3 regions of the Variovorax sp. PAMC26660 genome follow, and region 3 is predicted to be linked to each of the others. Evidence: riboswitches for the same ligand, from Rfam matches in the RefSeq annotation. Region 3 holds a riboswitch; each other region holds the start of a gene.
What was found. A riboswitch is a leader RNA that binds a small molecule or an ion and turns the genes downstream of it on or off. The one in region 3 is predicted to bind glycine.
Positions count from the first base shown of each region.

Region 1: it holds a riboswitch for glycine, as region 3 does, so the genes downstream of both, H7F35_RS19545 (ABC transporter substrate-binding protein) here and gcvT (glycine cleavage system aminomethyltransferase GcvT) in region 3, are expected to answer to the same signal.
Region 2: it holds a riboswitch for glycine, as region 3 does, so the genes downstream of both, H7F35_RS15825 (D-amino acid dehydrogenase) here and gcvT (glycine cleavage system aminomethyltransferase GcvT) in region 3, are expected to answer to the same signal.

Region 1 is NZ_CP060295.1:4,139,049-4,146,424, reverse strand. Features, by position in the region: gene H7F35_RS19555 (ABC transporter permease) at 1-797, opposite strand, end outside; gene H7F35_RS19550 (ABC transporter permease) at 818-1,759, opposite strand; gene H7F35_RS19545 (ABC transporter substrate-binding protein) at 1,784-3,349, opposite strand; glycine riboswitch at 3,542-3,666, opposite strand; gene H7F35_RS19540 (hypothetical protein) at 3,816-4,622, opposite strand; gene H7F35_RS19535 (ATP-binding cassette domain-containing protein) at 4,671-5,318, shown strand; gene H7F35_RS19530 (NADP-dependent isocitrate dehydrogenase) at 5,454-7,376, shown strand, end outside.
Region 2 is NZ_CP060295.1:3,320,567-3,327,942, forward strand. Features, by position in the region: gene H7F35_RS15820 (FIST C-terminal domain-containing protein) at 1-353, shown strand, start outside; gene H7F35_RS15825 (D-amino acid dehydrogenase) at 374-1,675, opposite strand; glycine riboswitch at 1,767-1,873, opposite strand; glycine riboswitch at 1,877-1,977, opposite strand; gene rfbB (dTDP-glucose 4,6-dehydratase) at 2,094-3,164, shown strand; gene rfbD (dTDP-4-dehydrorhamnose reductase) at 3,161-4,051, shown strand; gene rfbA (glucose-1-phosphate thymidylyltransferase RfbA) at 4,073-4,966, shown strand; gene rfbC (dTDP-4-dehydrorhamnose 3,5-epimerase) at 4,963-5,511, shown strand; gene H7F35_RS15850 (glycosyl transferase) at 5,672-7,376, shown strand, end outside.
Region 3 is NZ_CP060295.1:5,221,625-5,229,000, reverse strand. Features, by position in the region: gene H7F35_RS24675 (DUF4440 domain-containing protein) at 17-517, shown strand; gene H7F35_RS24670 (hypothetical protein) at 629-1,195, shown strand; glycine riboswitch at 1,230-1,320, shown strand; glycine riboswitch at 1,333-1,440, shown strand; gene gcvT (glycine cleavage system aminomethyltransferase GcvT) at 1,488-2,660, shown strand; gene gcvH (glycine cleavage system protein GcvH) at 2,721-3,092, shown strand; gene gcvP (aminomethyl-transferring glycine dehydrogenase) at 3,142-6,051, shown strand; gene H7F35_RS24650 (DUF3014 domain-containing protein) at 6,150-7,061, opposite strand; gene H7F35_RS24645 (DUF2855 family protein) at 7,179-7,376, opposite strand, start outside.

The sequences.
Region 1 (7,376 bases), 1.1 Mb from region 3:
CCCCAGGTCGCCATGTCCGCCGGCAGGCCTACGCCGAGGAAGGACAGGATGGCTTCCACCAAGATCGCCGAGGCGCACACATAAGTCGCCTGAATGATCAGCGGCGCAATCGCATTCGGCAGGATGTGCCGCACGAGGATCTTCCAGGTCGGCGTGTCGAGCGCAATCGCCGCCTCGACATACGGCTCTTCGCGCACCGTGAGCACCACCGAGCGCACCAGCCGCGCCACGCGCGGAATCTCGGGCACCGCGATGGCCACCACCACGGTGAGCAGCGTGCCGCCGAACAGCGCCACGAGGCTGATCGCGAACAGGATGCCGGGGATGGCCATGACGCCGTCCATCAGCCGCATGATCACGCCGTCGATGCGGCGAAAGTAACCGCCCAGCAGGCCCACGAGCATGCCGAACACCATGGCGAGCGCGGCCACGGCAATGCCTACCGTGAGCGACACGCGCGCACCGTACAGCGTGCGGCTCCAGATGTCGCGCCCGAGGCTGTCGGTGCCCATCACGAACAGGTGCTCGAAGGTGTCGCCGGCCAGGCTGTTGAACTCGCCGCGCGTGCCGGGCATGAGGTTGCCGCTGCCGGGGTCGATGGCGGTCGGGTCGATGGTGCCGAGCCACGGCGCGGCCAGCGACATCAGCACGAGCAGCAGCAACACGCTGCCGCCCGCGCGCACCGACCAGTCGGCCAGGATGCGCTTGAGCAGCGAGCGCCGTTGCGGCGGTGCCAGCGCTTCGATGGCGATGTCTGGCACTGTGGCAAGGGGAAGGGGAAGGGTCGAATCGGTCATGGTGTTTCCGTTCACTTCGTTCAGTACCGGATGCGGGGGTCGAACACCAGGTAGCTCACATCGATCAGCAGATTGATGAGCACATAGATGACGGAAAAGAACAGCGTGATGCCCTGGATCAACGGGAAGTCGCGCGACAGCACCGCGTCGACCGTGAGCTGCCCGAGCCCCGGAATGGCGAACACCGTCTCGGTGACCACCACGCCGCCGATCAGCAGCGCAATACCGATGCCGATGACCGTGACGATGGGAATGGCCGCGTTGGCGAGCGCGTGGCGCATCAGCAGCCGCGTCTCGGAGATGCCCTTGGCACGCGCAGTGCGGATGTAGTCCTCGGTCATCGCCTCGGCCACGGCCGCGCGCGTGACACGCGCGATCAGCGCCACGTAGATGATCGACAGCGTGATCGACGGCAGGATCAGGTGCTTGATCCACAGCCAGGGCCCCTGGCTCAGTCGCTGATAGCCCTGCACCGGCAGCCACTGCAGGTGCAGCGCGAAGATCCAGATGAGCACGTAGCCGATCACGAACGCAGGTATTGAAAAGCCCATGACCGAGAAGCCCATCAGCATGCGGTCGAGCCAGCCGCCGTGGCGCCACGCTGCGATCACACCGAGCGGCACCGCGATGAGGATGGTGGCCACCAGCGTCACGGCGGCGAGGGACACCGTGGCCTCGATGCGCTGGCCGATCAGTTCCACCACCGTCTTCTTCATGAAGTACGACTCGCCCAGGTTGCCCTGCAGCAGTTGCGCACTCCAGTGGAAGAACTGCACGGGCAGCGACTGGTTGAGCCCCAGTTGCTCGCGCACGCGGGCGATGTTCTCGCTGGTGCCGCTGTCGCCCACGATGGCGGCGGCCGGGTCGCCGGGCGCGAGCCGCAGCATCAGGAACACGATGAGCGCGACGATGACGAGCACCGGCACGGTCGAGAGAATGCGGCGTGCAAGAAAGAGCAGCATGGGTGACTCCCGGGTCCGGCCGCGTCAGTTCTTCTTCAGGTTCCAGAACACGGCCACCGGCGAGCGCACCACGCCGCTCACCACGCCCTTGCGGTAGGCCGTGAGCGGCTTGTATTCGCCGATGGGCGCGTAGATGCCGGTGTCGTACACGCGCTGCTGGATGGCGGTGGCCAACTCCTTGCGCTTGGGTTCGTCAGTGCTGGCAAGGAAGTCGGACTTGAGCTGCTCCAGCTTGTCGTCGGTGGCCCAGCCGAACCAGCCCTTTTCGCCATTGCCCGTGAGCGGCGCGAAGAACATCGGGTTCATGTTGTCGGCAATGCCCCAGCCGGTGATGAAGAGGTTCCAGCCGCCCTTGTCGACCGGGTCCTTCTTGGCGCGGCGCGTGACCAGCGTGGGCCAGTCCATCGACTGCATGTCGACGTTGAAGCCGGCCTGCTTGAGCAGTTGCGCCATCACCGGCGGAAACTTGTTGAGCACCGCGAAGTCGGCCGGGTACATCAGCACCACGGGCTTGCCGTCATAGCCTGCTTCCTTGAGCAGCGCCTTGGCTTTCTCGAACTGCGGCTTGCCGGTGAAGTAGCCGGTCTTGTCGGACGCGAAGGCCGAGCCGCAGGGGTAGATGGAAGCGCAACTGTTGTACAGCTCCTTGTGCACGAGCTGGGCGCGCATCAGCGCCTCTTGGTTGATGGCCATGAAGGCGGCCTGCGCGATCTTGGGGTTGTCGAAGGGCGGGATCAGGTGGTTCAGGTGCAGCGCGAACGAGCCCTTCGACACGGGGCTGTCGAGCGTGATGGCGGGGTTGTTCTTGAGTGCGGTGTACTGCTCCGACGGCACCCACTCGATCATGTCGACCTCGCCGTTGGCCAGCGCATTGGCCTGCGTCTGCGCGTCCTTCAGGACGATCCATTCCATGCGGTCGACGTACACGTTCTTGCCGCCGGCCGTGCCGGAGGGCGCCTCGGCGCGCGGCACGTACTTGGTGTTCTTCAGGTAGACGATCTTTTCGCCGGGGCGGTATTCGTCCTTCTTGAAGATGTAGGGGCCGGAGCCGGTGGCGTCGTCTATCTGCTTGTCGGCCGGGGTGGCGGCCACGCGCGCCGGCATGATGAAGGGCGGGTTCGACGAAGGCTTGCTCAGCGCGTCGAGCACCATGCCGAAGGGCTCCTTGAAGACGAACCTGAAGCTGTTGGCATCGACCGCCTCGGTCTTGTCCATGGCGGCGAACATCTTCTGGCCCAGGCCGTCGCGCTGGCCCCATCGCTTGAGCGAGGCGAGCACGTCGTCGGAGGTGACAGGCTTGCCGTCATGGAAGGCCAGGCCCTTGCGCAGCGTGAAGTTCCAGGTCTTGCCGTCGGCGCTGGTCGTGTACTTGTCGACCATCTGCGGCAGCACCTTGCCCCGCTCGTCCACGCCGAAGAGCGTGTCGTAGACCATGTAGCCGTGGTTGCGCGTGACGAAGGCGGTGGTCCAGATCGGGTCGAGGATCTTCAGGTCGGACTGCGGCACGAGGCGCAGCACCTTGCCCGCATCCTGCGCGAAGCTGCTCGCCGAAGCGGCGGCAAACAGCGCGCCCGCGAGGAGGGTTGTCATCAGGTTTTTTTTCGACAGCATGCTTCAGTTCTCCGGTGGAAGGAATGGGGAAGGTGTGAACGTGAAAAGGCTTCGGCCACGCGCGGGCCGCCGCCGCGGCAAAGCCGATGGCAGGGATGCGCGAGGCGCTCGGATGAAAGTCATGGACACAGGCTCCGGAAGCGAACAAGGACACCCCGCGCGTTGGCGCGGCGTGCCCCTGCTGTCCTTTGGCCTGAGAGATTCACCATGCGCGCACATCGCACATGGCTTGCCCCTTCGGCGGCTGCCCTCGGCACCTTGAACGGCGCCGGGCAACGCTCTCCAGCGTTAGAAAAAATCCAGTCTTGGGACCTGAGCGTTCTGGGCTATCGCCTTCGGTAATGCACTAACTCGAAGCATCGAGCCGGCATTTCTCCTGGATCGATTTCTCTAAGCAGTTTGTGTGCCACTCGGGCCGCTCAGGCCTGATGGCACGCCGAAAAAACTACTGCATGCCGCCGCCGCAGAAGTCGAGCCCTTCGGTCGAGTCGTCGGTGAAGCTGACGGTGGTGCGCTTGTTGGCGCTGGGACCGGTGTTCGCGGGCCAGTCGCTTTGCAGCCATGTGTAGCGCCACGCATAGGGCTCGCCTGCCTTGGCGGGCTCGTCGTAGGCAATGCGCAGGCTGCCGCGGCTTTCGTCGTGGCAGTGCTGCGAGGTCTTGTAGTCCTTCTCGCTGAAGCAGGCGCGGATCGATCGCGAACACCAGTAAGGAACACCTTCGTGCGCGGCCTTGGCCGGCTGACCCGGCGGCGTGTCCAGCGGCACGAAGTCGGCCGTGACGAAAGACGCGCCACCACCCGAGTAGCTTTCGGACTGGCGCTGCGTCACGGCCGCGGCCCAGCGGCCTTCGGCCAGTGGATAGAGCGCCGGCGCGAGGCTGAGATACACCTCGGGGTCGTCGCTCTTGCGGTCCTGCTGCAGCGAGGCCACGTAGTTCGAGAAGTCGTGCAGGCGATCGAGCTGCCAGGCGGCGGTGGCGGCATTGCGCTTCAGGCGCGCCATGGCCAGCGGCTTCTCTGAAATGACCACGTAGTCGCCGGGCGCGCCACCGCGCGGCCGGTGCAGCGTCAGCGCCTGGGCGTCGCAGGGCTGGGGCAGCAAGGCGCACAGGTGGGCACGCCACTCGGCATCGACGGACTCCGGCGCCTTGACCGCAACGAAGACCTGCGCCGAAGGCGCGGCCATGGCGGGGCCCGCGAGCCCCAGGGCGAGGAGCAAGCTGCCGGCGCCGACGGTGAGGAGTTTTTTCATGCGCGAATGGTAGCCAGCCGTCATCGCCCTATGAGTTAAAACCGCCGCGTGAACACGACCGACTCTCCCCTCCCCCGCCCCCTTCTCCAGATCCAGGACCTCGGCTTCGCATATCCGGGTCAACCCGCACTCGCCGCCGACTGGAACGCCTCCATCGGCCCGGGTGTCACGCTGCTGTACGGCGACACCGGCACCGGCAAGTCCGCGCTGCTCCAGGTGATCGCCGGCCTGCTGCCCGCCACCGGCCGGTTGACCGCGGCCGGCGCGCGACTGGACAGCGCACCCGAGGCCTATCGCCAGAACGTGTTCTTCGTCGATCCCACGACGGACCGGTTCAACGAAGTCACTCCCCGCGAATGCGCGGCCACCCTGAACAAGGGCAACCCGCATTTCAGCGAAGAAAAGTGGCAGGCCCTGGTCGAAGGCTTCGCCCTGAGCCCGCACCTCGACAAGAAGATGTACATGCTTTCGACGGGTTCGAAGCGCAAGGTCTGGATGGCGGCCGGGCTGGCGTCGGGACGCCCGCTGCTCCTGCTGGACGAGCCCACGGCCGGGCTCGATGCCGCGTCGATCCGCTGCCTGTGGGCCACGCTCGCCGGCTTTTCGGGGCAAGCCTCGCAGGCTGTGCTGGTCGCCAGCGCCGCGCGCGTCGACACGGTCCCGCTCGCGGCTTGCATCGACTTGCCGCTGCATTGACACAGGCCGCCGCGGGGTGATCCGGCCGTGAAATGGCATCTCACCGGCGCGCCCGGCGACAATCGGCGGTTCTGGCGGTCAGATCCCGCCTGAACTCCCTGCCACCCGACAACACAGCATTACGGAAGCAAGCGCATGAGCTCGAAGCAACCCACCATCGTCTACACCCTGACCGACGAGGCGCCCCTGCTGGCGACCTACGCGTTTTTGCCCATCATCCGCGCCTTCACCCACCCGGCCGGTATCGACGTCGTCACCAGCGACATCTCCGTCGCGGCCCGCGTCCTCGGCGAGTTCCCCGAATTCCTGAGCGACGACCAGAAAGTGCCCGATAACCTCTCCGAGCTGGGCAAGCTCACGCTCAAGCCCGAGGCCAACATCATCAAGCTGCCCAACATCAGCGCCTCGGTGTCACAGCTCAAGTCCGCGATCAAGGAGCTGCAGGACAAGGGCTACAAGATCCCCGACTACCCCGAGAACCCGACCACGGACGAGGCCAAGGACATCCGCGTGCGCTACAACAAGTGCACCGGCAGCGCGGTGAACCCGGTGCTGCGCGAGGGCAACTCCGACCGCCGCGCGCCCAACGCGGTGAAGGAATACGCGCGCAAGAACCCGCACAGCATGGCCGACTGGAGCCAGGCCTCGCGCTCGCACGTCTCGCACATGCACGGCGGCGACTTCTATCACGGCGAAAAGTCCATGACCCTGGACCGCGCGCGCAACGTCAAGATGGAACTGCTGACCAAGAGCGGCAAGACCGTCGTGCTCAAGTCCAAGGTCGCGCTGCTGGACCGCGAGGTCATCGACTCCATGTTCATGAGCAAGAAGGCGCTGCTGGACTTCTATGAAAAGGAGATCGAGGACGCGCACAAGACCGGCGTCATGTTCTCGCTGCACGTCAAGGCCACCATGATGAAGGTCTCGCACCCCATCGTGTTCGGCCACTGCGTGAAGATCTTCTACAAGGAAGCCTTCGAAAAGCACGGCAAGCTGTTCGACGAGCTGGGCATCAACGTCAACAACGGCATGGTCGATCTGTACAACAAGATCGCCACGCTGCCCCAGAGCACGCAGGACGAGATCAAGCGCGACCTGCACGCCTGCCACGAGCACCGCCCCGAACTGGCCATGGTCGACTCGGCCAAGGGCATCACCAACTTCCATTCGCCCAACGACGTGATCGTGGACGCCTCCATGCCCGCGATGATCCGCAACGGCGGCAAGATGTGGGGCGCCGACGGCCGCCTGAAGGACGTCAAGGCCGTGATGCCCGAATCGACCTTCGCCCGCATCTACCAGGAGATCATCAACTTCTGCAAGTGGCACGGCGCCTTCGACCCCAAGACCATGGGCACCGTGCCCAACGTCGGCCTCATGGCCCAGAAGGCAGAGGAATACGGCTCGCACGACAAGACCTTCGAGATTCCGGAAGACGGCGTCGCCAACATCACCGACCTGGACACCGGCGAAGTGCTGATGAGCGAGGACGTGGAACAGGGTGACATCTGGCGCATGTGCCAGGTCAAGGACGCCGCGATCCGCGACTGGGTGAAGCTGGCCGTCAACCGCGCGCGCAACTCCGGCATGCCGGTGGTGTTCTGGCTCGACGCCTACCGCCCGCACGAGGCGCAGCTGATCACCAAGGTCAAGATGTACCTGCACGAGCACAACACCTCGGGCCTGGACATCCAGATCATGAGCCAGGTGCGCGCCATGCGCTACACGCTGGAACGCGTCGTGCGCGGCCTGGACACCATCAGCGCCACCGGCAACATCCTGCGCGACTACCTGACCGACCTGTTCCCGATCATGGAACTGGGCACCTCGGCCAAGATGCTGTCGATCGTGCCCCTGATGGCCGGCGGCGGCCTGTACGAAACCGGCGCGGGCGGCTCGGCCCCCAAGCACGTGCAGCAACTGGTGGAAGAAAACCACCTGCGCTGGGATTCGCTGGGCGAGTTCCTCGCGCTGGCCGTGAGCCTGGAAGACCTGGGCCTGAAGACCGGCAACGCACAAGCCAAGATCCTGGCCAAGACGCTGGACACCGCCACCGGC
Region 2 (7,376 bases), 1.9 Mb from region 3:
TGACCTTCTGCCGCCGCAATGCGCAGGCCGCGCGCGCCGACCTGATGCGCATCTGCGCGGAAATCCGCGAGGAGCTGGAACCGGAAGAGCAGACGCTGGCCACCGCACGCGCCGTCGCGGCGGGCGAGGCGGAGGCCGCACCGCATCCGGCGCGGCGCATTGCGGGGGCGGTGTACGTGAGCTGCTCCGGGCGCGGCGGCCCGCATTTCGGCGCGCCGGGTGCCGAACTGCAGATCGTGCGCCACGCGCTGGGCGACGTGCCGTTGGTCGGCTTCTTCGCTGCAGGCGAGATCGCCCGGCACCATCTGTATGGGTACACGGGCGTGCTGACGGTGTTCACCAGCAACGACTGAGCGAGCGAAGAACGACGCGCTCAGGCTGGCTGCAGTGCGCGCGGCGCGGGCGCCGGCATGCCCGTGAACGCGAAATCGACTTCCGGCGCGAGCCCGCTCACGATCCGCGCGATCGACTTGCCCGAGCCGCAGGCATGCGTCCAGCCGAGCGTGCCGTGGCCGGTGTTCAGGTACAGGTTCGGCAGCTTGGTCTTGCCGATCAGCGGCACGTTGCTCGGTGTGGCGGGGCGCAGGCCGGTCCAGAACTGCGCCTGCGTGGTGTCGCCGGCGCCGGGGAAGAGCTCTTCGACGCGCCGCACGATGGCTTCGCAGCGCACGCGGTTCAGGTCGCGGTCGTAGCCGTTGAGTTCGGCCGTGCCGGCGATGCGCAGGCGGTCGCCCGATTCGGAGGTGTAGCGCGAGAACACGAGCTTGAATTCGTCATCTGTCAGCGAGACCTGGTGGGCCTTCGAGGCATCCTTCACCGGCAGCGTCACCGAGTAGCCCTTGGCCGGGTAGATCGGCAGGCGGATGCCGAGAGGCGCGGCATACAGGGGACTCAGCGAACCCATCGCGAGCACGAAGGCGTCGCCGCGGATGCGCTGGAAACGGCCTTCGGCGTCGGTGGCTTCGACGTGGTCGATGCTGCCGCCGGCTTCACGCAGGGCGGTCACCGTGTGGCTCATCAGGAACTTGACGCCGGCCGCAGCGGCCAGGCCCACGAGTTCGCGCGCGAAGCGGTTGGCATCGCCCGATTCGTCCTCGGCCGTGTAGGTGGCGCCTGCCAGTTGCGGGCGGATGTGGGCGAGGGCGGGCTCGAGCTTCACGGCTTCGTCGGCGGAGATCACGAGGCGCTCGCAGCCCAGGGCGCGCATCTGCTCGGCGGGCTTGAGGGCGCCGTCGAATTCCTTCTGCGTCGTATAGAAATGCAGGATGCCCTGGGTGCGCTGGTCGTAGTTCAGGCCGGTGTCGTGGCGTAACTGCTGCAACGTGTCGCGGCTGTAGGTGCCCAGACGGACGATCTGCTCGATGTTGTGCCGGGTGCGCGCTGGCGTGCATTCGCGCAGGAACTGCAGGCCCCAGAGCCACTGGCGCATGTCGGCGCGGATGCGAAACAGCAGCGGGGCGTCTTCCTTGCCCAGCCATTGCAGCACCTTGAGCGGGGCACTCGGGTTGGCCCAGGGTTCGGCATGGCTGACCGAGATCTGCCCGCCGTTGGCGAAGCTGGTTTCGGCGGCGGGCGTGGCCTGCCGGTCGATGACGGTCACTTCGTGGCCGAGTTGCTGGAGGTAGTAAGCCGAAGTCACGCCGAGCAGGCCGGCGCCAAGAACGATCACGCGCATTTCAAGTACCTTTGAGGTTGTAGCGCTTGAATGGCGGGCGTGGTGTGCTATTTAATCAATAGCAAGCAACCGGACGACCGCCGTCCAAGTTGCCGCTCCCCCTGTCCTCGGTACCTGAGAGATTCACCCTGCTGCACCCGCAGCGGGTTTGCTCCTTCGGTGCACCACGTGGCGTGGTGGCTCTCCAGACGGCATTTCAGTTGGTGCAGTACAGATCCCTTGTTCGGACCGACCTGAGCGTTTATGGGAGTTTGCGCCTTCGGTAGGGCCACCGGGGTGGCCCGCTCTCCTGCAGTGGGGCGATTGTAGGCGGGGCTTGCGCCAGCGCCAAACCTGCGGCTTGGGCCCCTCTGGCCGATGGGATAATCGCCTGTTGGTTTGTCGAAGGGCAAATCGTTTCACAACAACAGGGGACCCCATGATCCTGGTTACCGGCGGCGCTGGCTTCATCGGCGCCAATTTCGTACTCGACTGGATCGCGAACAGCGACGAGCCGGTCGTGAACCTCGACAAACTGACCTACGCGGGCAATCTGGAAACGCTCGCGTCGCTCAAGGGCAACCCGAATCACATCTTCGCGCAGGGCGACATCGGCGACAGCGCGCTGCTCGACCGCCTGCTGGCCGAGCACAAGCCGCGCGCCGTGGTGAATTTCGCCGCCGAATCGCACGTCGACCGCTCGATCCACGGCCCGGAAGACTTCGTCCAGACCAACGTGCTGGGCACCTTCCGCCTGCTCGAATCCGTGCGCGGTTTCTGGAGTGCGCTGCCGGCCGACCAGAAGGCGGCCTTCCGCTTCCTGCACGTCTCCACCGACGAGGTCTACGGCTCGCTCTCCAAGACCGACCCGGCCTTCACCGAGGAACACAAGTACGAGCCCAACAGCCCGTACTCGGCCAGCAAGGCCGCCAGCGACCACCTCGTGCGCGCCTGGCACCACACCTACGGCCTGCCGGTGCTGACCACCAACTGCTCGAACAACTACGGGCCGTTCCACTTTCCCGAGAAGCTGATCCCGCTGATGATCGTCAACGCGCTGGCCGGCAAGCCGCTGCCCGTGTACGGCGACGGCATGCAGGTGCGCGACTGGCTCTACGTGAAGGATCACTGCAGCGCCATCCGTCGGGTGCTCGAAGCTGGCAAGCTGGGTGAAACCTACAACGTCGGCGGCTGGAACGAGAAGCCGAACATCGAGATCGTCAATACCGTGTGTGCGCTGCTCGACGAACTGCGCCCCAAGGCGGATGGCAAGCCGTACAAGGAGCAGATCACCTACGTCACCGACCGCCCGGGGCACGACCGCCGCTACGCCATCGATGCGCGCAAGATCGAGCGCGAACTCGGCTGGAAGCCCGCAGACACCTTCGACACCGGCATTCGCAAGACCGTCGAGTGGTATCTCGCGAACGGCGAATGGGTGCGCAATGTGCAAAGCGGCGCGTACCGTGAATGGGTGGAGAAGCAATACGACGCGAAGGCTGCTGCATGAAGTTGTTGTTGCTGGGCAAGGGTGGGCAGGTCGGTTGGGAGCTGCAGCGCAGCCTGGCGCCATTGGGTGAATTGGTCGCGCTTGATTTCGACAGCACAGATTTCAATGCCGACTTCAGCTGTCCCGAGCAACTGGCCGAGACGGTGCTCAAGGTGCGTCCTGACGTGGTCGTCAATGCAGCAGCGCATACCGCTGTCGACAAGGCCGAGAGCGAGCCCGACTTTGCGCGCAAGCTGAATGCCACGTCACCGGGCGTGGTGGCCGAGGCCGCACAGCAGATCGGTGCGCTGATGGTTCACTACTCCACCGACTACGTTTTCGATGGCAGCGGCAGCAAGCCCTGGAAGGAAGACGATGCGACCGGTCCGCTCAGCGTGTATGGACAGACCAAGCTCGAAGGCGAGCAATTGGTGGCTGCGCACTGCGCCAGGCATCTGATCTTTCGCACCAGTTGGGTTTACGCCGCGCGCGGCGGCAACTTTGCCAAGACCATGCTGCGGCTCGCCAAGGAACGTGACCGGTTGACCGTCATCGACGACCAGTTCGGCGCGCCCACCGGGGCAGAGCTGCTGGCCGACGTGACGGCGCACGCCATTCGCTCCACGCTGCAGGACCCGGCCAAGGCAGGCCTCTATCACGCGATCGCGGGTGGCGAGACATCGTGGTACGGCTATGCGAGATTCGTGCTTGAGATGGCGCAGCAGGCCGGTGTCGAACTCAAGGCCGGGCCGCAGGCCGTCGAAGCCGTACCCACCAGCGCGTTTCCGACGCCCGCTACGCGGCCGCACAACTCGCGCCTCGACACCACCAAGCTGCAGACCACCTTCGGGCTGCGCCTGCCGCCTTGGCAGGAAGGCGTTGCGCGCATGCTGCGCGAGACGCTCTGAGATTCACACGAGAAGAAACGCATGACCACAACTCAACGCAAAGGCATCATCCTGGCCGGTGGCTCGGGCACTCGCCTGCACCCCGCGACATTGGCGCTCAGCAAGCAGCTGCTGCCGGTGTACGACAAGCCGATGATCTACTACCCGCTCAGTACGTTGATGCTGGGCGGCATGCGCGACATTCTGATCATCAGCACGCCGCAGGACACGCCGCGGTTTCAGCAGTTGCTGGGGGACGGAAGCCAGTGGGGCATCAACCTGCAGTACGCGGTGCAGCCGAGTCCGGACGGGCTGGCGCAAGCGTTCATCATCGGCGACAAGTTCGTGGGCAATTCGCCTAGCGCACTGGTGCTGGGCGACAACATTTTCTACGGTCATGATTTCGTTCATCTGCTCGCCGATGCGGATGCAAAGACGTCGGGGGCAACCGTGTTCGCCTATCACGTGCAGGACCCGGAGCGCTATGGCGTGGTCGCGTTCGATGCCAAGGGCAAGGCCAGCAGCATCGAAGAAAAACCGCTGAAGCCCAAGAGCAGCTATGCGGTGACGGGGCTGTACTTCTACGACAACCAGGTGGTCGACATCGCCAAGGCTGTGAAGCCCAGTGCGCGCGGCGAGCTGGAGATCACGGCGGTCAACCAGGAGTACCTTGATCGCGATCAACTGAACGTGCAGATCATGCAGCGCGGCTATGCGTGGCTCGACACCGGCACGCACGACAGCCTGCTCGAGGCGGGGCAGTTCATTGCCACGTTGGAACATCGGCAGGGGCTCAAGATTGCATGTCCCGAAGAAATTTCGTGGCGCAATGGCTTCATCACCACTGAGCAGCTCGAGGCGCTCGCAGCCCCTCTCGAAAAGAGCGGTTACGGCAAATACCTCAAGCACCTGCTGAACGACAAGGTGCGGTCATGAAGGTAACGCCCACCGCTATTCCTGACGTGCTGGTGATCGAACCTAAGGTGTTCGGCGACGCACGCGGCTTCTTCTTCGAGAGCTTCAACCAGAAGGCTTTCGACGACGCCGTCGGCAAGCATGTCGAATTTGTCCAGGACAACCATTCGCGCTCTGTGAAGGGGGTTTTGCGGGGGCTGCATTATCAGATTCAGCAGCCGCAGGGGAAGCTGGTGCGTGTGGTGCGTGGCGCGGTGCTCGATGTGGTTGTGGACATTCGGCGCAAGTCGCCAACCTTCGGGCAATGGGTGTCACAGGAACTGAGCGAAGAAAACCACAAGCAGTTCTGGGTGCCCAAGGGCTTCGCACACGGTTTTCTCGTGCTGAGCGACACCGCTGATTTTCTGTACAAGACGACAGACTATTACTCGCCGGCCAACGAGCGTTGCATTGCCTGGGATGACCCGGAGATCGCCATTGTCTGGCCCGATCTCAAAACAGATTTCGTGCTGTCTGCCAAGGATCAGTCCGGCAAGCGGCTGGCCGACGCTGAAGTATTTGAATGACGCTGCGCGCGGCGCGGCGCCTCGGCGCTTTTCGGGCGCATTCTCCCGCAATTTCCCTCGCCAAATGTGGTTGCAAGCTGCAGCTCACACGCAACGAGCAGGTTCCTGATGAAGGCGAAAGTGAACGACGCGCCTTCTCGTATTTTTCTAAGCGCTGCCAATGACATTCAGATGGACCACTGTTCTTGCCCTGCTCCTCGTAGGCGCTGTGGCAACGGTGACGGGTTTGCAGCAACTGAGCTGGCATTCGATCGCGGCTCTCCGATGGGATGCGCTGCAGCCCTACGCCGTGGTGTTGGCGGGCGGCATGTTCTTCGTCGAGATTTGTTCGCGCTGGCTCGGCATCCATCGCATTGCGGCTGGCGGGATCGCGGCGGCCGCCATCGCATTGATCACGGGCACGGCGGGTGCCTTGCTCGTCGTGATATGGATTGCGCTCGCAAGCCATGTCGTGGGCTCGACGGTCCTGACGATGTGGAGCAAACGCAACGACAACCCTTCGCCCCTGATCGCGGTGTTGGTGGGGGCGGTCATCTATGGAGCCCTGATCGGCTTGGCCGCGCACCGGCCGATTAACTATCCCGGCGTGTATGCCGTGGCCCTGGCATTGCCCGTTATCTTTGGCTGGCGGCAGGTTCGTGTGACGTTGCTGTCGATGAAGGCCTTCGCCCGCAGCAAGTCGACGTCCTGGCTGGACCTGCTGATCGTCGGGGTGGCTCTGCTTCACTTCGTCGTGGGGTTGATGCCGGAAACTGGTCACGATGCCCTCGCGTCGCATCTGTTCATTCCCGCGCACCTGGCGGCGCGCCACGCCTGGGGCTTCGACGTCAGTCTGTACGCATGGGCAGTGATGCCGATGATGGGCGATTGGCTGTTCTCCCTTGGGTACATGTTGGCGGGCGAGGAGGGGGCGCGTCTTGTCAATGTCGGTTTTGTCCTGGCGACCTGCTGTCTCGTGCGCGAACTCGTGCTGTGGGCCGGTGGCAGCCGAATCGGCGCGAAGTGGGGCGCGCTGCTGCTGCTCACCACGCCGCTGACGCTGCTCGAAAGCAGCAGCCTGTACATCGAATCCGTCTGGGCCGCCTTCGCGGTCGCAGGCTCGCTGTCGCTTTTCAGGGCGCTGCAGCGAGACGACCAACGTCCCGTCGACATTCGCTCGGCCGCGATCCTGCTCGGCGGCGCGCTGGCTGCGAAGGCAATCACGCTGGCGATCCTGCCCGGGCTCTTCATCGTGTTCCTGGTGCGCTTCCGCGTGTGGGCCACAAAGGCTTCGGCGGGGCGCTTCGCGCGTGCTCTGGGGTTTTTTGCGCTGGTGGGCTGCATTCCATACCTTACTGCGTGGGTGCTCACCAAGAATCCGCTCTTCCCTTATTTCAACGAAATCTTCCGTTCAAAGCTCTGGCCTCTCGCCAACTTCCAGGACTCGCGCTGGACCAAGGGGTTCAAGTGGGACACGCTCTACCAGGCGACCTTTCATACGGAAACCTTCCTGGAAAGTTGGCCTGGCGCGAGCGGCTTCCAGTGGCTGCTGCTTTTGCTCCCCGCAGTCGTGCTGGTGGCCCGCAAGGGAAAGCAGCGTGCGCTGGCAATTCTCTTTGTAGGCGCCATGTCCGCGGTGGTGACGTTCCAGTCCATCGCCTACCTTCGCTACATTTTTCCGGCCTTCGTGTTGATGGCTGCCTTGATCGCCGTCGCGTTTTCGCAGCAGGAAAACGCCACGCCGATGGGCAAGAGGGCGCTCTGGATCGCCGCCTCGGTCGTAATTCTGCTGAACCTTGTTTTCCTGAAATCAGCGACCCACTACGGTGACATCGTCGCGAAGCCGTTGCTCAGTTCGACCGGCAGAGAGGCGTTCCTGCGCGAGC
Region 3 (7,376 bases):
AGAGGGAAACCGCGCCATGAATCGATTCGTCACCTGTCTTCTTGCCGGGGGCCTGCTGTCCACGGCAGCCTTTGCTGCCACGCCGGCAGCGCCCACGACGCCAGCCGCCCCGGCAACGCCTGCGGCAGCGACGCCGGCACCGGCACCCGCCGCGGCACCTGCGGCGGCGCCCACTGCCGGCATCGCCGAAGTGGAAACCGCCGTGCGCGCCTGGGCCGCAGCCTGGTCCGCCCGCGACGTGGACCGCTACCTTGCAGCCTACGCGCCCGACTTCACGCCAGCCCGCAACCAGGACCGCAAGCGCTGGGAAGCCGATCGCCGCGCCCGCATCACGGGCAAGTCGAAGATCAGCGTGACCATCGACGACCTGGTGATCAGCGTCAACGGCCAGACCGCCAGCGCCCGCTTCAAGCAGGTCTACCGCGCCGACAAGCTGAACCACACCGACCGCAAGACGCTGGAGCTGCAGCGCGTGGGCAACCAGTGGCTGATCCGCAAGGAAAGCATCGGCGCCTGACCCGCGCCAAGAGCCGGCGACGATTTTTCCCCTGTAAGGGAAATAGGTTCATGAAGATGTCACCGCCGGCCACGATGCTGCAGCCCTCGACCTCCGAAAGCTGTGGCTGCCATGTTTCCCACCAAGACCGACAAGGCGCGCGACGAACTCCAGGGCGGCCAGCGCACGCTCAGCCAGCGTGAGCGCGCGCTGCTGCTGATGGCCGACGGTCGGCGCTCGCTGACCGACTTCAGCCCGCTCTTCACGAACCGTGGCGAAGCCGAGCAGGCGATCCACACGCTGGTGCAGCGGGGCTATCTGGAAGACCCGCAAGCCGCCGCCGCCGTTGCCGCCGCGCAAGCGACAGCCCAGGCCGCTGCGGCTGCGCAGCCCGCCCCGCTGGCCGCCGCCGAGCCGATCCGCATCGCAACCTCCACCGACACCTTCGACGGCAAGCGTTCGCTGGCAACCACGCGCATGTTCCTGTTCGACATCTGCGAGCGCATGTTCGTGCGGCGCGATCCGAAGTTCGCGCTGCAGATGCGCGACGCCCTGCGCGAAGCCCGCGACCGCGAGGCCATGCTGACCATCGCCGCGCTGATGCTCAGCGAAATCGAGAAAACCGCCGGCCCCGAGCGCGCCGAATCGCTGCGCGAGCGCATCGACCGGTTGCTGCCGCCGGCCGAGGTCGTGCACTGAAGCCTGAAGCTGCGGTCCGCGCGATCCACTACACTCGCCCGGGTCAGGAGAGAGCCCCGCACGACGGGGCCGCCGAAGGCGCAGGGGATTCCCGAACGCTCAGGCAAAAGGACTGACAAGGCGCCAGTGCAAACCGGCGTTTCCTTGCTGGAGAGAGGCCGTTGCATGCATTGCACCGGCCCACCGAAGGAGCAAACCCCGATCGTGGGGCGAATCTCTCAGGTAAAGAGGACAGCAGGGGTAGCCCGTGGCGTTGCAGCCATGGATTTCGACTGCCCCTTTGGAGTGCCCCGTGGCCGCTTCCTCCGCTTCCGACGCCCAACTTCTCAAGACGCCGCTCTACGACCTGCACGTGGAACTCGGCGCCCGCATGGTCCCCTTCGCCGGCTACTCGATGCCGGTGCAATACCCCGCCGGCCTGATGGCCGAGCACAAGCACACGCGCGACGCGGCCGGCCTGTTCGACATTTCGCACATGGGCCAGTTGCGCCTGGTCGGGCCCGACGCGGCCGCCGCCTTCGAGACCCTGATGCCGGTCGACGTGATCGACCTGCCCGCCGGCAAGCAGCGCTACGGCCTGCTGCTGAACGACGAAGGCGGCATCCTGGACGACCTGATGTTCTTCAACGAAGGCAACGGCTCGATCTTCGTGATCGTGAACGGCGCCTGCAAGGTGGACGACATCGCCCACATCCAGCGCCAGATCGGCGCGCGCTGCGACGTTCAGCCCCTGCCCGACCACGCGCTGCTCGCGCTGCAAGGCCCGCAGGCCGCCGCCACGCTGGCGCGGCTGTCGCCCGGCATCGAGCGCTTCGTGTTCATGACCGGCGGCGCGGTGCAGATCGGCGGCATTGCCGCCTTCATCACCCGCAGCGGCTACACCGGCGAAGACGGCTTCGAGATTTCGGTGGCCGCCAAAGATGCCGACGCTCTGGCCCGCCTGCTGCTGGCCCAGTCCGAGGTCAAGCCCGTCGGCCTCGGTGCGCGCAATTCGCTGCGGCTCGAAGCCGGCCTGTGCCTGTACGGCAACGACATCGACACCACGACCACGCCGGTCGAGGCCTCGCTCAACTGGGCGATGCAGAAGGTGCGCCGCGCGGGCGGCGCGCGCGAAGGCGGCTTTCCGGGCGCGGCCAAGATCCTGGCGCAGCTCGCCGCAGTCACGGCAGGGGCCGCCGGCCACACCGACCACGACACGCTCAAGCGCAAGCGCGTGGGCCTTGTCGCCCTCGAGCGCATTCCGGTGCGCGACGGCACGGTGCTGCAGTCCTTCGAGGGCCAGGACATCGGCGTCGTCACCAGCGGCCTGCTCGGCCCGACGGCCGACCGCTGCATCGCCATGGGCTATGTGGCCACCGCCTTTGCCGAACCCGGCACGCGCGTGCAGGCCATCGTGCGCGGCAAGCCCGTGCCGATGGAAGTCTCGACCATGCCTTTCGTGCCGACCCGCTACTACCGCGGCTGAACACTGCAGACCCGGCTAGGCTCTGCACCCCGATTCATTTTTTCCACGAGGAGTTTTCCCATGAGCATCAAGTACACCAAGGACCACGAATGGGTGTTGGCCGAGGGCGGTGCCGCCACCGTCGGCATCACCCTGCACGCGCAGGACGCGCTGGGCGACGTGGTGTTCGTCGACCTGCCTGAAGTCGGCAAGACCTTTGCGCAAGGCGAAGTCGCCGGCGTCGTCGAATCGGTCAAGGCCGCCGCCGACGTGTTCATGCCCGTGTCGGGCGAGATCACCGAAGTGAACGAAGCGCTGCGCGCCGATCCGTCGCTTGCCAACAGCGACCCGCTGGCCAGCGGCTGGTTCTTCAAGGTCAAGCTGAGCGAACCCGCGCAACTCGACGCGCTGCTCGACTCGGCCACCTACGACAAGTTCGCCGCCGAATCCTGATCCACCGCGTTCCCCCGCCTTTCCTTCTTCTCCCCAAGCCTTCACCGCCATGCCGATTCCCGCCCTTCCCTCTTTGCAAGAACTAGAGAACGCCGAAGAATTTCTCGCCCGCCACATCGGCATCGATGCGGCGGACGAGGCGCGCATGCTGCCGGTGATCGGCTCGGCGACGCGGGCGGAACTCATCGACGGCATCGTGCCCGCGGCCATCCGCCGCACCAGGCCCATGCGCCTGCCCGCACCGGTGACCGAAGCCGATGCGCTGGCCGAACTGAAGGCGATGGCGTCGAAGAACAAGGTGTTCAAGAGCTTCATCGGCCAGGGCTACTACGGCACGCACACGCCGGGCGTGATCCTGCGCAACGTGCTCGAAAACCCCGCCTGGTACACCGCCTACACGCCCTACCAGGCCGAAATTTCGCAGGGCCGCATGGAAGCCCTGCTCAACTTTCAGACGATGGTGTGCGACCTCACGGGCATGGCCATCGCCAACGCATCGATGCTCGACGAAGCCACGGCGGCCGCCGAGGCCATGACGCTCGCCAAGCGCAGCGTGAAGAGCAAAAGCAACGTGTTCCTGGTCTCGGGCGACTGCCATCCGCAGACCATCGAAGTCATCAAGACGCGCGCCGCGCCGCTGGGCATCGAGGTCAAGGTGAGCACCGTGTCCGAAACGCTGCCGCACCTGATGGTGAGCGGCGAGTTCTTCGGCGTGCTCGCGCAATACCCCGCCACCACCGGCCACGTGCACGACCTGCGACCGCTCGCGGGCCACGCGCACCAGTGCGACGCCGCCTTCATCGTCGCGGCCGACTTGCTGGCACTCACTTTGCTCGTCGCGCCAGGCGAGTTCGATGCCGACATCGTCTGCGGCACCACGCAGCGCTTCGGCATGCCGCTGTGCAACGGCGGCCCGCACGCCGCCTACCTGGCTTGCCGCGACTCGTTCAAGCGCTCGCTGCCGGGTCGCCTCGTCGGTGTGAGCGTCGACACGCACGGCCAGCCCGCCTACCGCCTCGCGTTGCAAACGCGCGAGCAACACATCCGCCGCGAGAAGGCCACATCCAACATCTGCACGGCGCAGGTGCTGCCGGCCGTCGTCGCCAGCATGTACGCCGTGTACCACGGGCCCGATGGCCTGACGCGCATCGCACAGCGCGTAGCGGCGCTCACCGCCATCCTCGCGCAAGGCCTCGCGCAGATGGGTCGCGAGCCGGTCAACACCACCGCCTTCGATTCGCTGACCGTCCGCACCGACGACGACACGCCGAAGATCATCGAGCGTGCCTACGCCGCCGGCGTCAACCTGCGCCAACGTTTGCAGCAGCACCTGGGCATCTCGCTGGACGAGACCAGCACGCGCGCCGACGTCGAAACGCTGTGGGCCCTGTTCGTGCCCGCCGGCACGCCGATGCCGCGCTTCGACGACCTTGCCGGCAAGGCCGTGCCGCTGATCCCCGAAGACCTGCGCCGCACCAGCCCCTTCCTCACGCATCCGGTGTTCAACACGCACAAGAGCGAAACCGCGATGCTGCGCTACATCCGCAGCCTGTCCGACAAGGACCTCGCGCTCGACCGCAGCATGATCCCGCTGGGCAGCTGCACGATGAAGCTCAATGCGACCAGCGAGATGATCCCGATCACCTGGCCCGAGTTCGCGAACATCCACCCCTTCGCACCGGCCGACCAGCTGCAGGGCTACGCGCAACTCGACGCGCAACTGCGCGCCTGGCTGTGCGAAGCGACTGGCTACGCGGGCATCAGCCTGCAGCCCAATGCCGGCTCGCAAGGCGAATACGCCGGCCTGCTGGCCATCCGCTCCTTCCATGAAGCCAAGGGCCAGGGCCATCGCAACATCTGCCTGATTCCGTCGTCGGCGCACGGCACCAATCCCGCGAGCGCGCAGATGGTGGGCCTGCAGGTGGTGGTGACGGCCTGCGATGCGCAGGGCAACGTCGACATGGACGACCTGAAGCGTGCCTGCGAGAAGCACAGCGCCAACCTGGCGGCCGTGATGATCACCTACCCCAGCACGCACGGCGTGTTCGAGACCCGCGTGAAGGAGCTGTGCGAGCTGGTGCACGAACACGGCGGCCGCGTGTACGTGGACGGCGCCAACATGAACGCGCTGGTCGGCGTGGCCGCGCCGGGCGAGTTCGGCGGCGACGTGAGCCACCTGAACCTGCACAAGACCTTCTGCATTCCGCACGGCGGTGGCGGCCCCGGCGTCGGCCCTGTCTGCGTGGTCGAAGACCTCGTGCCTTACCTGCCGGGCCATGCAACGGCAGGTTTGGCATCGAACGGCGTGGGCGCCGTCTCGGCCGCGCCGCTGGGCAACGCGGCCGTGCTGCCGATCAGCTGGATGTACTGCCGCATGATGGGCGCCAAGGGCCTGCAGGCCGCGACCGAAACCGCGATCCTGAGCGCAAACTACATCAGCGCGCGCCTGAAGGACCACTACCCCACGCTGTACGCAAGCCCCAACGGCCATGTCGCGCACGAGTGCATCCTGGACCTGCGCCCACTGAAAGACACCAGCGGCGTCACCGCCGAAGACGTGGCCAAGCGCCTGATCGACTACGGCTTCCACGCGCCCACATTGAGCTTCCCGGTGCCCGGCACGCTGATGGTCGAGCCGACCGAGAGCGAGCCGCTGGCCGAACTCGACCGCTTCATCGACGCAATGATCGCCATTCGCGGCGAAATCCGCCGCATCGAAGAAGGCGTGTGGCCGAAGGAAGACAACCCGCTCAAGCACGCACCGCACACGGCGGCCAGCCTGCTCGGAACGGAATGGGCGCACCCCTACTCGCGCGAACTCGGCGCGTTCCCGCTGGCCGAACTCAAAAAGGCCAAGTACTGGCCGCCGATCGGCCGCGTCGACAACGTGTATGGCGACCGCAACCTGTTCTGCAGTTGCGTGCCGGTGGGCGACTACAAGGAAACCGAAGAAGCCTGAGGCCGGCAAACCCGCGCCTCGGTGGCCCGCCGCACACCCGCGGCGCGGTCACTCTGCCGGATGCAGCCATCGCCGTGGCCGCGATGGTCGAAGCCCTGTTACTGCTTCTTCTTTTTGGCGATATCGGCGGTGGCGATCTGCTGACGCAGCCCGCGCAGGCTGGCCTTCAGCTTGCGCTCGTTCTCCGGGCCCATGCGCACCATGATCTTCTGGCCCGAGGACATCGATTCGAGCCTCGGGTCGACGTACTCGTAGCGCACCCAAGGCCGCGTCGACGGCACGTCGCCCTTCACCTCGACCAGCCGCACCTGCACCGGCCCGGTGGGCTCTGGCGCTTGCAACAGATGATCGATCACGGCAATGAGCCGGTCGTTGAAGTAGCGCCCCGGGTAGCCCAGCTCTTCATAGGCCTGCTGGAACAGCGGATAGAGCTTGGCGTACACCGCTGCCGCCTTCGCCGGATCGATCGACTCGGCCAGCAGCACGATGCCGTTGTAGCGTGCAGCGTTGTTGGCAGCGATGGTCTGCGCGCCGCCCTGCGGCCCTTCGGTGATGAAGCGCTGCCCCGTCGGTTGCACCGGCCACGCGCTGGCAGGCGACTGTTCGCGCGCGAGGTTGTCGACCGTGGCGACAAAGCGCCGCACGATGCCGTCGGAACGCAGGAAGGCTTCCGCGTTCTTGCCGCCGAGCAATTCGGCCAGCGCCTTCATCACGCGCGAATCGGAATCGGCGAGCTTGGGCAGGGCCGCATCGGGCGGCGCGAGCGCATCGACCGGGTTCTGCGGGCCGGTGGGCTCGGCGGCAGGCGGCGGGGCGGGCGCATCGTTCGGCGCGGCGGCCACCGGCACGGGTTCGGCTGGCTTGACCTGTTGCTGCTGATACCAGCGCCAACCGAAGAAGGCAGCCACCAGCGCCAGCAAAACGATGACGACGATGGTGCCGGTCGGTGCCTCGCGGCGGGGCCTGAATTCGGGAGAGTCGCGCGTATCGCGCGTGTCGCTGTCGGACATGAGGTCGGTTTCCTTTTGCGAAGGCTGCAGTGGGAGACGGAGCTATGGTGCACCAATAACGGCCGCACCACGGCCACATCCTCGTAACGCACTGTGACGCGCCGACCGCGCGGAAGTTCAGTCGATGCCGATGACGTGCGCCTCGCGCGGGTCGACCTTGCCCGCATGCAGGTTCGCGATCACCGCCTGCGCATGCGCAAAACCCTCGCCGCGTGCCAGCGTCATCCAGCGGTTGCCGGGTTGGCTCAGTTCGGCGACGAAGCGGCCCTGTGCTTCGTTGAAGCGGCGGTTGACCTCCTCCGGGCCCCAGTCGGC